Regions from separate parts of the Priestia sp. MDV22-iso46 genome, predicted to be linked through region 3. Evidence: predicted binding sites of a transcription regulator. Region 3 holds the regulator's gene; each other region holds the start of a gene.
What was found. The regulator LexA, encoded in region 3, represses DNA repair genes until DNA is damaged. The targets are predictions, from matches to a motif close to CGAACATATGTTCG.

Region 1 (4,556 bases), on a different contig from region 3:
TTTTTCAAGCTCTGACATAATGAGTGTTTTTACTTGATAAATGGTATCAAAAAAAGCTCTCTCTTCATCCGGGTTAGGCTTTATTTTGGCTGCTGCCGAAATATCAACGTATCTACGATGCTCAGTTGTTAATTTATCAAGCGCATCAAAAATATGAGAGGTCAGAACAGCAACCTCCTTATGATTATCAGGCAGCTTTTCTTTTAATGTTTCAATTCTTTTATCCATGTTAAAGTCCCCCTATAACGTGTTGTATTTATGTAACTTTCCCACTAATAAAAACGAATAATCTTAAACGGCAAAAATTATTGGGAATTAGCATGTGAAACAAAATTATACTACAGGATAGCATGTTAAAGTGAAAAAACGGTGAAATGAGTGGGTATATTTTTGCAGAGAGGGTATGTAATAAAAGCCGGTTTTTTTGAAGAGGTAATTCCCTTAAGATACATTGAAGCACGCAATTAACATAAAAGTACATCTATTTTTAATGAATGATGACCTTTTTTGACTATTTTTTACGATTTTATGACTTTTTTTGAATGAATTTGATTGTTTTTGGTGATTTTTCGAATAATCTGATATATAATGAAAGCGTAAACAGTGAAACATGTCGGTTGGTTAAGAAAAACATCCACAAAAACTGGATTCGTTATTACATAAAATCAGGCCTCTGTTTTTTTATAAAAATAAATAGAACTTGAGAAAAGGAGAATGAGGATGGACATATTGGATGCAAAAGTAGTGAATACAAAGTACGGTTTAGAAACATATCTGGATGTATCAGAAAGCGTAGAAATAAAAGAAATTCATATGCCGAGTTCAGAGAACCAATCTCATAAAATTAAATTTGGAATCAAGTATTTTCTTTTAAGAGAAGGAAAGTATTACGATAGCCAAAAAGGTTATTTTTGGCTTTGTATGAATCACGATTTTAGCAGCCTTATGCTGAGTGAAACGGAAACAGAGAGTTTGTTTGCAGTTAAAAGTGAAGAAGAAAGAGAAGCAACAAAAACGCTGTTAGCAGAATGGTTTATCCAAACGAATGCGTACAAAGAAGTCATCAACGAATGTATCCATCAGATTAAAACGGAGAATATTCGTACAGAAGAAGACATTGAAGACCGAGTGGACGCTATACAATTTTTAGAAAAATTAAAGGTATTAACTGCAAAAGAGATTGAAAACGCTTCTATAGAAAATCTATATGCCCTGCAGCAAATTGGCTAAGCTATAGTTCGCGTACATGGAAATGCAGATTGATGTATAACAATAAGGAGGAATAGTGAGATGAAATTTTTTATTGATACAGCAAACCTTGAGGATATTAAGAAAGCATACAAAGTAGGTGTTCTAGCTGGTGTGACAACAAATCCATCTTTAGTAGCAAAAGAAGGCGTAAGATTTGAAGACCGTATCGAAGAAATTCTTCAAATGGTACCGGAAGTTGAATCCGTTTCTGCTGAAGTAACGCCTGACGCACTTTCTGCTGAAGACATGATTGCTCAAGCTGAAGAACTGATTAAAATTAACGACGGAGATAAAAACATTACGATTAAGCTGCCTATGACATTAGCTGGCTTGGAAGCGACACGTTACCTTGCAAAAAAAGGCGTAAAAACAAATGTAACCCTTATCTTTACAGTAAACCAAGCGCTTTTAGCAGCTCGTGCTGGAGCGACGTATGTTTCTCCATTTTTAGGACGTCTTGATGATATTTCAGAAGACGGAGTACAGCTGGTATCTAAAATTGCTGAGTTATTCCGCGTTCAAAACATCGACTCTCAAATTATTGCGGCATCTGTAAGACATCCGGATCATGTAACGCGTGTAGCACTTGCAGGAGCTCATATTGCCACAATTCCATACGCTGTTATTGAGCAATTAGCAAAACATCCGTTAACTGACCAAGGAATGGAAAAATTTTCAGCAGATTGGGAAAAAGCAGTTAAAGCTTAACAAAAAGTCATATCAATAAAAAAGCTTGGAGTAAGCATAGCTTATTCCAAGCTTTTTATCGTTTAACTAACTAGTTTCTTTTTACGTAAACGCTCTAAGCGTCGCTGCACGCTATTTTTCGAACGCCCGAGCAGCTGCCCAATTTCTCGCTGATTGCGCTTTTCCTGATAAAACATACGCCACAATCTGGCATCTTCTTCTGCTGTCCACTTTTTATGCTCGTATTTAGGGCGCTTTACATAGTCTAGTTTTCTTTGTTCATTCACCCACGCTGGTTCTGGAATAAGCGTATTTTTAGGTATTTTAAAAAAGTTAAGGCACGATTTATTTTGTTCAGCCCACTTCCAAAAAGATTGAATGTCAATTCCCATAAATGTTCTGGTCTTGGCAATGATCATTTTGTACGGTAGATTCTCTTTATGAATCCACTTGTAAATTGTATGAACATCTACTTCAAGGCAGGCTGCTAGTTCACACGCTGTAATATGTCCTACGTGTGCTTTGGCTCCATACACTTCTAAACGGTTCAACCTCGATTCTAGCGCTTGCACACTTCGCTGTAATTTAGCTGATATGTGTGAAAGAGGTTTTACCCCGTAATACCTTAGCAAATATTCGTCTTCTTGCAGCGTCCATCTTCGCATCGCCGTTTTTCGTGTTAGTCCCAAAACTTTTATGCGCGTAGCAATAGAAGAAGGACTTCTGCCTAAGGAATGTGCCATTTCACGGTTATTCATGATATCAATGTTCTCCTGCAAAAAAGCATCTTGTTCAAGCGTCCATTTTTTACGTAAAGCTGTATCCGAAGCACGAAGATTTAATCGAGTAAGTCGTTTATTAACCGATTCCTTGCTTCTATGTAAATGCTTACCCATCTCTTGAAGCGTCATAGCACCATAGTGTTGGATAAGAAATCTATCTTCTTCTTTTGTCCATCGCTTTTGATTTTTACTCACTGTTGTCTCACTCCAATTCACACGAAAAGCTCAAGATGAAAAAGTTGCTAGCAATCTATTTTACGAATGAGCAGTGCCTATTCAGACTGATACTCACTGCGTTTTAGTCTATATATATTTTATCATATTTCTAGAGAAAAACCAAACGTGTGTTCTTGTTTTGTTTTAGTCATCATAAAAGGAATTAGAAAAATAGTTGGCTCCTTTAATAGAAGCGAATTATGGTAAAATTGACTATAATCTCTAAAGGATTTACATAACTGATAGCTCAGCATCATTACGTTGAGAAAGGGGAATTGATATGAATTTTAATTTAAAAGAAGCGATTGAAATACTTGAGCATACGCCACAAACACTTGAAAAACTTTTGTCTGGTCTATCTGCAGGGTGGCTGCAATGCAATGAAGGAGAAGGAACGTGGAATACCTCCGAAGTCATAGAACATTTAATAGAAGCAGAAAAAAACAATTGGATACCAAGGCTAGAATTTATCCTTCAAAAAGGAAAAGAGGGAGCTTTTCCTCCGTTTGACCGCTATGCCCATTTAAACAAGGAATCTGCTAGTTCTATTGAAGAGAAGCTTCTTGAATTCAAAAAAATAAGAATACAGAATTTACATCAACTAAAGCTGCTAGTTAAGCATGAAAAGCACCTTGAAGTGAGAGGAGAACACCCGGCGTTTGGGGAAGTAAAAGTCAGAGAGTTGCTCTCGACTTGGGTTGCTCATGATTTAACCCATATTGCGCAAATTGTTCGAGTAATGGCAGAACGATATAGAGAAGATGTAGGACCTTGGGAAGAATACTTAGGAATACTAAAGAAATAGCAATGACACACAGTGGCCAGCCTTTATCATTCAAGCTTGAATTAAGAAATGTACACGATTACAATAAAATGAGAATAATGAAGATTCAGGAAGTATTGCAGAGGGAACTATAACAACATATCCGATGTTTATAACATGTAGGGTCCGTTAAGCAATTTACGAATAAAAAGAGGATTGGACTGATTAAAAGTGAAAGTGAACTCAGAGAAATTTGGCGAACTAAACAATCAAGCTGTACATGCTTATACCTTATTAAATGATGAAGGGCTTAAAATCACCTGCCTTGACTATGGATGTGTGATATCAAATATTGAAATGCCGGATTCTGAAGGGAAGATTGAAAGTGTTGTATTGGGATTTGATTCAATAGAAGAATACCAAAAGTATTCTCCTTATTTCGGAGCTGTGGTCGGACGCGTAGCAGGGCGTATAGGTGGAGCATCGTTTGAGCTTAATAATGAAACCTATCGTCTAGAGAAAAATGAAGGAAACAACCATTTGCATGGCGGAAAAGAAGGATTCAGCCATAAGATATGGAATGCCAAAATAATTGAAGCAAGTGACCATGTAGGTGTTGAATTTACATATGTAAGTAAAGACGGAGAAGAAGGGTATCCCGGCAACCTTGAAGTGAAAGTTACGTATACATTAACGAATAAAAATGAGTTCCATATTTCTTATGAAGGAACAACAGATCAAGACACTCTTATCAATTTAACAAATCATACGTATTTCAATTTAAGCGGAAATCTAAAAGAAACGGTCTTGGATCATGTTTTGAAGCTGAAAAGTAACGAATTCTTAGAGTTGAATGA
Region 2 (4,556 bases), on a different contig from region 3:
GCACTTTTGTTTCCATAGGTTTTTTGAAGAGTCTCTTCTATTAGCCTAGCTTCTTGAAGAGAATCTTCCTCTTTTTGAACTTCTGTGAAAGAACTTGCATCCTTCAGGTTGTCAGGAAGGTGCGTAAGGGTAATCAATGACTGATCACTTAGAAAAATCATTCGTTCAATCGTATTTCTCAGCTCGCGAATATTGCCTGGCCAGTCGTATTGCATAAAGGCTTCGAGAACTTCAGAGCTGATGAAAGGAGCCTTCTTTTTATACTTTTTACTAAATTCCTGTACAAATTGCTGAGTCAATGCTTCAATGTCTTCTTTATGGTCTCGAAGCGGCGGAATAATAATGTTGATGACGGTCAGCAAATAGTAAAGATTTTCATGGAATTCACCGGCTTTTAGCAACTCTTCCAAAGGCGTCGTGGTAGAGGCTACAATTCGGGTTTGGACTTGAATTTCTTCCGTGCCTCCAACGTGATAAAAGGATCGTTCTTCCAAGTAACGGAGAAACTTCACTTGAATTTCAAGAGGCATTTTATCAATTTCTTCAATAAATAACGTCCCGTTATGAGCCTGCTCCAGTTTTCCCGCAATGGTCGTTGGATCTTCTGAAAAGACATCTTTTTGATGACCAAAGAGCTCAATTTCCAGGAGTCCCGATGGAATAGTGGCGCAATTTAAAGATAAAAAAGGTTCTTTATGTTTGGATCCCCCGTAGTGGATGGCCTGAGCCAGCATTTCTTTCCCAGAACCAGGTTCTCCTGTTAATAAAATAGGCATATCTGTAGATGCCACTTTTTTGGCAATGTCAACGGCTTGCTTAATTTCAGGACTGATACCCGCGAAAGAAGAAAATGGATTATCTTTCGGAATGAGAAGAGACACATCAATTTCTTCATTTAATCTTACAATATTGGTAATGTCATGTTCAGTTGCGACTCCACCTATGACTCGATTGTTTCTTATAATAGGAGATGCATTGATGAGCACATGAGTTTGTTCATTAGGACGATGATACGTTCCGCGAACAGGGCGCCCTTCATTTAGAATCGTATGTAGAATGATGGATTCATCTTTGAAATGCTCTCCGATTTTTCTACCAATAATATCATCTCTCTGAATCTTATACGTATGTTCCGCAGCAGTATTCCACAAGATTACATTTCCTTCATTATCGACCGCTGTCACTGCATCATTAATGGTTTCTGCCAATGTATCAAAATAGGAAGCTAATATCTCATTTTGGCTATGCAAATGTGTAATCCACTGTGAAGGTGTTACAAGTCCTATTGTGGTTTCTTGGTTTTCTGCTTGAATGAGGACTGGTCTGTTCCAGTTTGTGTTGGCTTGTAAATTGGCTAACGTAGAAGTAGAAGATGAAGGCCAATTTGTATCCGCTATTACTTTCTTTATGGAAGATGCCCTGTCATGACCTGTTAAAAGGTATCGTTCATCTTTGTGTATTACATAAAAGGTACTTGCTGTGACTACAACGAAGTCATAGTTTGAAAGTTCAGATTTCACTTTAGCTAAAGAAGTTGATTCTTCAACTGTTGTAAAGGAGTTATTTATAAGAACTTGATCAACGCTTGCCATACTAAACCCCTCTCAGTACATATTTTTTATACTGTATCATAATTTAGAAATTGGCGCAAAAGCCTATCTTTTTCAAACAATAACGCAGCTTACTTTCTTTTGTTGCTTTCATCTAAAGAGTTGTATTCCCTTCGAAAAGGGTAGTATAAGAATTTAGTGGGTAATAAAGTAACAGGGTAAAAAATAAAAACAAACAAACACTATATAAGATTAATACTCATTAGTTTCATTTATGATTATAAAGTGATAAAATACGAATATCAGTTCGTGTTTTCGGTTTTTACATATCGTAATAAAAATAGATAAAACAAGAAAATAGAAACGGAGGCCTTCATTTGAAAGATCAGTTTGAATTAGTATCCCCATATCAACCGCAAGGTGATCAGCCAAAGGCAATTGAAAAGATCGTGAAAGGAATTAAAGAAGGTAAGCAGCATCAAGTTTTGTTAGGTGCTACAGGAACGGGAAAAACCTTTACCATGTCTAATGTTATTAAGGAAATAAATAAGCCGACACTAATTATGGCTCATAACAAAACGCTTGCTGGTCAATTGTACAGTGAGTTTAAAGAGTTTTTTCCTAATAATGCAGTCGAATACTTTGTCAGTTACTACGATTACTATCAGCCTGAAGCCTATGTACCTCAAACAGATACATTTATTGAAAAAGATGCGAGCATTAATGATGAAATTGATAAACTTCGTCACTCGGCAACTTCTTCTCTTTTTGAACGAAAAGATGTCATTATTATTGCCAGCGTATCCTGTATTTATGGCTTAGGGTCTCCGGAAGAATACAAAGAAATGGTCGTATCTCTTCGAGTAGGAATGGAAAAAGAGCGCAATCAGCTGCTTCGTACGCTAGTAGATGTACAGTACGAAAGAAATGATATTGACTTTAAGCGCGGAACGTTTCGCGTTCGCGGTGATGTTGTGGAGATTTTCCCTGTGTCTCGAGATGAACACTGTATTCGCGTCGAGTTTTTCGGCGATGAAATTGACCGCATCCGAGAAGTTGACGCTCTAACAGGAGAAATCATTGGTGATCGTGAACATGTAGCTATCTTCCCGGCATCTCACTTTGTCACGAGAGAAGAAAAAATGCGTGTTGCCATTCAAAATATTGAAAAAGAACTAGAAGAACAGCTAGAGAAGCTAAAAGAAGCAGGCAAGCTTTTAGAAGCGCAGCGCTTGGAGCAGCGCACGCGCTACGACCTAGAAATGATGAGAGAAATGGGCTTTTGTTCGGGAATCGAGAACTACTCTCGTCATTTAACGCTTCGTCCCGCTGGTTCTACACCTTATACATTGCTGGACTTCTTCCCGGAAGATTTCCTTCTTGTTGTGGATGAATCACACGTTACGATTCCTCAAGTTAGAGGAATGTACAATGGAGACCAAGCGCGTAAACAAGTGTTAGTGGACCATGGTTTCCGCTTGCCGTCCGCATTAGATAACCGCCCGCTTAAATTTGATGAATTTGAACAGCATATTAACCAAATTGTTCATGTTTCCGCAACACCAGGTCCTTATGAACTTGAGAAGGCACCTGATGTGATTGAACAAATTATCCGTCCAACGGGATTATTGGATCCAAATATTGAAGTTCGACCAATTGAAGGGCAGATTGATGATTTAATTGGAGAAATTCATGACCGGATTAAGCGAAATGAACGAGTACTCGTTACGACGTTAACAAAGAAAATGTCTGAGGATTTAACGAACTACTTAAAAGAAATCGGCATTAAAGTTCAATATCTTCACTCTGAAGTGAAGACGCTCGAGCGTATTGAAATTATCCGAGAGCTGCGGCTTGGAAAGTACGATGTGCTTGTAGGAATTAACTTACTTCGTGAAGGTTTAGATATTCCGGAAGTTTCGTTAGTAACCATATTAGACGCGGATAAAGAAGGATTCTTGCGTTCAGAACGATCGCTTATTCAAACCATCGGACGTGCTGCGCGAAATGCTAATGGACATGTCATTATGTATGCAGATCGCATCACAAACTCCATGGACATTGCTATCAATGAGACCAAGCGTCGTAGAAGTATTCAAGAAGCTTACAATGAAGAGCATGGTATTACACCAACAACGATTCAAAAAGAAGTTCGAGGCTCAATTCGTGCAACAGTAGTAGCAGAAGATACAGAAACGTATGAAGAAGCACCGGCATTTGATAAGCTCAACAAAAAAGAAAAAGCAAAGCTCGTAGAAGAAATGGAACAAGAAATGAAAGAAGCAGCCAAAGCGCTTAACTTTGAACGCGCAGCTGAGCTTCGTGACTTGATTCTAGAATTAAAAGCGGAAGGGTGACAAAACATGGCGATGGAAAAAATCGTGGTAAAAGGTGCACGAGCCCACAATTTGAAAAATATCGATATTGAAATCCCACGAGACAAATTAGTGGTGTTAACAGGGTTATCAGGTTCTGGTAAATCTTCTTTGGCTTTCGATACAATCTATGCAGAAGGACAAAGACGTTATGTCGAGTCGCTTTCGGCATATGCAAGACAGTTTTTAGGTCAAATGGATAAGCCAGATGTAGATTCGATCGAAGGATTGTCCCCTGCTATTTCAATCGATCAAAAAACAACGAGCCGAAACCCTCGTTCAACCGTCGGAACTGTGACGGAAATCTATGACTATTTACGCCTTTTGTTTGCTCGTGTAGGAAAGCCGATTTGTCCTAATCATGGAATTGAAATTACATCTCAAACGATTGAGCAAATGGTAGATAGAATTTTAGAATACCCTGAACGCACAAAACTTCAAGTACTGGCACCTGTGGTATCTGGACGAAAAGGTACCCATGTAAAAGTGTTAGAAGATATTAAAAAGGAAGGGTACGTTCGCATTCGAGTAGACGGAGAAATGCGTGAAATAACAGAAGAAATTGAACTGGAAAAAAACAAAAAGCACTCCATTGAAGTAGTGATTGATCGCGTTGTTGTAAAAGAAGGTG
Region 3 (4,556 bases):
CAGAGAACGAGCGATCTAAATCTCCGTCTAAAGAAATATCATTTGAATCGTATAAAACAACTAAACGTCCTAATTTTAAGTGTGCCGCTAATGAAGCTGCTTCAGCAGATACACCTTCCATTAAGTCTCCGTCACCACAAATACCATACGTAAAGTGGTCTACAATTTCTAAACCTTCTTTGTTGTATGTTTCAGCTAAATGACGTTCTGCCATTGCTTTACCAACAGCCATTGCAATACCTTGTCCTAGTGGGCCAGTTGTTGCATCAACACCTGCTGTATGACCGAACTCTGGATGACCTGGTGTTTTACTTCCCCATTGACGGAAGTTTTTAAGGTCTTCAATTGATAAGTCATATCCAGCTAAATGAAGCAAGCTGTATAATAGTGCCGATCCGTGTCCTGCTGATAATACAAAGCGGTCACGGTTGAACCAGTTTGGATTCTTTGGATTGATGTTCATAAATTTTGTCCACAATGTATATGCCATTGGAGCAGCTCCCATTGGCATACCTGGGTGACCTGAATTTGCTTTTTCAATCGCATCGATTGATAAAGTACGAATTGTTGCAATCGAAAGATCTTCAATACGTTGTGTCATACTCTTCATTCCTTTCAAAACTATGTACATATGTTATCATACTAATGATTTGCTTATTTGTACAATACTTGAACCAAAAAAATTTCCACTTTTACAGTTTTTGTGTGCCTTATTAAAAATATACAAAAAACTAGAGGGAACTCTCCCTCTAGTTTTACTAGAACGTCTCAGTGAAGACGCTTCTTTTTACTCTCTTTTAACTTCTTAGGCGTAACATCTTTACCTTCTTCGTCCACAACTTTAATCGTATGAAGGTGATTTGTCATAGATTGTCGGAAAACTTTTAAATATTCCTGACGTAGCTCTTGCTGTTCTTTCGCTTCAGATTCTGTCAGCCCTTCAGCCTTTGCCTTTTTTGAAAGAGCATTAATACGAGCAAGTTTATCTTTTGATAGCATATAAAACCTATCTCCTTATAATCAATAATTAAAATTACCGAACCGTTCCGGCAACATGTAGTCATCTTACTAAATCTCTTTCGTTTTATCAAGAGATTGAGCACTGTCTTGGTACTCTTGATAGCGACGATGTACCGTCGCTTTTGAAATATTATAACCAAAACCTTTTAGCGTAACTGAAATTTCAGCAAAGGTTAAGCCGTTATGACGAAGGCGGACAATTTCTTCAATCGGCGCTTCTTTTTTTTCTCTTCCCGAGTTAACTCCTTGATTTTTTAAATTTTGCTGCGGACGATAACCGTTTTCTACGGCTCTTTTCATTCCTCTTTTAATTTTAGCATTATGTAATTTCCGCTGATGCTCTTCCACTAAGCTAATAATATCTAACACCATTGAGTCAGATTCTGAAAGCTGAAGCTGGCCTTGATGACTAATCGTATAGATTGTAGCATTTTCTTTATGAAAAGCATGAAGCAGCGCAATTCGGGCGTTTCCTCTGCCTAATCGTGTTTCGTCTTGAATGAGCAGCACAGATATTTTCTCTTCTTTCATTGTATGAAGAACATCCAAAATACCCTCTCTGTCTACATCATATCCGCTTGCTTTTTCCATCACGACTTTTTTCACCTTTAGATGGTGAAGATCAGCAAGCTTTTTTAATTCTTCTTGCTGGCGCTGTAAAGATGTTTCTTGGGTTTTTTTATCCGTACTGACACGGCAATAAATAATGGCATCCACTTTTATCACGACCTTTTCGGCTTCTAACAATATTCAGGAACGGCCGTTACACACTACTGTTCAATTGCCACTTGATTATGTAACTCTTTTTTTAAAACAGGAATATATAATTTATCTCCAGGAGATAAAGACTGGGCAGTGTCTGAGTTTAAATCATTGACGTCTTCAACCCATTTGACAAATTCATTGGTGGTCAAATGATGGTGATTATGATACTTGTTGGACAAGTCCCAAAGCGTATCTCCTTTTGTAATAGTAACCGTTGAATATTTGTCTAAATCTACTTTATCCGCTCCTAAAACCAGCGTCAATACATATGTAAGTGCAGCGATAACTGCAAAAAAAATAGCGTAATGTTTCATAGAATGTAAGAATTGTTGCATATTATGATCCCCCTATCAGAATATATGTTCTTATTTTAGTGAGAACATTTGTTTCTGTCAATGGAATTCTTCGAACTTATGTTTGTATATTGACACATCACGTGGTATAATTCACCTAAAGAATAGCTAAAATCGAGGTGAAAAATATGAAGCTATCAAAACGTCAACAAGACATACTAGATTTTATTAAGCACGAAGTAAAATTAAAAGGTTATCCGCCTTCTGTTCGCGAGATTGGGGAAGCGGTAGGATTAGCCTCTAGCTCCACTGTACACGGGCATTTAGCTCGTTTAGAAAGCAAAGGGTTAATTCGCAGAGATCCAACAAAACCGAGAGCAATCGAAGTTCTTCAACTAGACGAAGTAAACATCCCTAAAAGCAATGTCATTAATGTTCCTGTTATTGGTAAAGTAACAGCGGGTCTTCCTATAACAGCCGTTGAAAATGTGGAAGAATATTTCCCTCTTCCAGATAAATTCGTTTCTCCAGATGATCATGTATTTATGCTTGAAATTATGGGAGAAAGTATGATTGAAGCAGGTATTCTAGATGGCGATATGGTAATCGTACGTCAGCAGCAAACAGCTAATAATGGAGATATTGTGGTCGCTATGACCGAAGACAACGAAGCAACGGTAAAACGCTTCTTTAAAGAAGAAAATTTCGTTCGTTTACAGCCTGAAAATTCAACGATGGCGCCTATTATTCTTCGCCACGTAACGATTTTAGGAAAAGTAACTGGTGTATATCGCACGATTCACTAATCAGACACTGTATGTAAAACCAACTAATCATGATGTTAGTTGGTTTTTTTACGTTTGTTTTCTAAAAAAAATTGGCATATTATAAATGATACGTTGAATCATCGCAGGCAGGTAGAACGGTTTTTATAAAGCTTGTTTTATCCTTTACTTTCTATCTGCATTTCCTCGACTCTTACAAGGAAATACAACCGACTATAAAAAGGATGTAGTTTATGACCAATACACCAAGGAAAACAGAACCATTTCAAACCATTGTACCTACCAAAGCAATGAACATGTTTCTTTTTCCTTTTTCCTTTGACCGAAAAAATAAAGAGCAGCTTGTTCATGCACTGGAAGCAAATTTGTTCGAGTTTTTTTCCATTCAAAACAAACATTTAGAAAAAGAATACTACGGAGAACAATATTACGTATCTCATGATAGCCTGGATCAATATTTTCTTCCTTACATTGAATGCATTCTATTCCCTGACTCGTGCGAAAAAGAAGGGTTGCTTAGATTTTCAAAAAAAATAGACCATACCATTACTTTACACACTTCCTCCACCACCGTGTCTAGCAACGTGCTGTCTGTGGATGTTTTTTTATGTCCTTTTGAAATTGGCGTCATGACCATTCGCACTGAGATGAGCCATAATCATTACACCTATGATGATATTTTAGAGTTCATGAATCATTTTCGTGTATTAGAACCGAAGCTTGCTGAAGAGCATGGATCCACCATTACCTATGAACATCATCGCTATAGCAAAGTGCAAGATTATATTTTTTCACAGCTCGCGCCATTTTTGAACGAACACATCAAGAAAGAAGCCACACGTGAACAGCACGTTGGGAGCCTTCCTTATTTTATCGATGAACGGATGTTTGTGTTAAGTTATGTAACGGTAAATCAAGAGCAAGAGATTAATTCCACAACTTTATTTCGTACTGGACAGCTAAATAGCTATACGCCTGGCGGGAAAGCGTTTATTTCTGCACACAATCATGAGTATATTAAAACGTATAATACTAAACATGTGTATTCCAGATGGGCTCCTGAAACCTATTACGTCATAACAGACCATGTGTTTTCGTGTATTTCTAAATCGACAGACTCTAAAACGGATCAGCTTTTGATGAATCATCTATTTGGCCAGCATTACTATAATTTATTTTTACATTTTTTCTATAAAATCGTGTTGCTAAAACTATCTTATGAATATTCTCAGCTCACGTTTCATAAAAATTCAGAGGGCATTGAACGACTAATCCGCTCTATTACCGTGTTTTCAGGTAAATATTTGTTTTTAGAAATTAGCTCTCGCACAGAAGGTCAAGAGTTTTCTGAGCTCTTTAAAAAAATCTTTCATATCAATTCTCTTTATCAAGAAGTCAAAGAAACCCTTGGTACTTTGTACCAAAATCAAGAGAAAATCGCAGCCAAGCGTCACAATTACTTATTATTAATTTTAACGATTTACACGGTTCTTTCCGGTATTTACGGAATGAATTTAGTTATTAGCAAACTAAAGGGAAACATCCATTGGGATAGTATGAAGCAGTTTTCTATCTTTGAATATATCGCTTTAATAGTAGCTCTATCAGGAATTCTGATCAGCATTAGTCTCGGAGTGAGTTCCCTATGGAATTTATTAAAAGATCGGTTTAAAACATAAAAGCTGTTCGCATA

Region 1: AC4NPH_RS05790 (sigma-70 RNA polymerase sigma factor region 4 domain-containing protein) is a predicted target of LexA. The motif match lies at 3,058-3,071, and genes of this name have one in related genera.
Region 2: uvrB (excinuclease ABC subunit UvrB) is a predicted target of LexA. The motif match lies at 1,847-1,860, and genes of this name have one in related genera.

The regions. Positions count from the first base shown of each region.
Region 1 covers NZ_JBZVWT010000001.1:1,111,619-1,116,174, reverse strand. The annotation lists gene AC4NPH_RS05805 (hypothetical protein) at 1-228, opposite strand, end outside; gene AC4NPH_RS05800 (hypothetical protein) at 721-1,230, shown strand; gene fsa (fructose-6-phosphate aldolase) at 1,291-1,959, shown strand; gene AC4NPH_RS05790 (sigma-70 RNA polymerase sigma factor region 4 domain-containing protein) at 2,022-2,915, opposite strand; gene AC4NPH_RS05785 (DinB family protein) at 3,217-3,741, shown strand; gene AC4NPH_RS05780 (aldose epimerase family protein) at 3,931-4,556, shown strand, end outside.
Region 2 covers NZ_JBZVWT010000004.1:145,087-149,642, reverse strand. The annotation lists gene AC4NPH_RS21670 (sigma-54 interaction domain-containing protein) at 1-1,592, opposite strand, end outside; gene uvrB (excinuclease ABC subunit UvrB) at 1,928-3,907, shown strand; gene uvrA (excinuclease ABC subunit UvrA) at 3,914-4,556, shown strand, end outside.
Region 3 covers NZ_JBZVWT010000002.1:642,556-647,111, reverse strand. The annotation lists gene tkt (transketolase) at 1-601, opposite strand, end outside; gene AC4NPH_RS15205 (DUF896 domain-containing protein) at 769-999, opposite strand; gene AC4NPH_RS15200 (YneB family resolvase-like protein) at 1,069-1,737, opposite strand; gene yneA (cell division suppressor protein YneA) at 1,791-2,120, opposite strand; gene lexA (transcriptional repressor LexA) at 2,267-2,884, shown strand; gene AC4NPH_RS15185 (magnesium transporter CorA family protein) at 3,097-4,542, shown strand.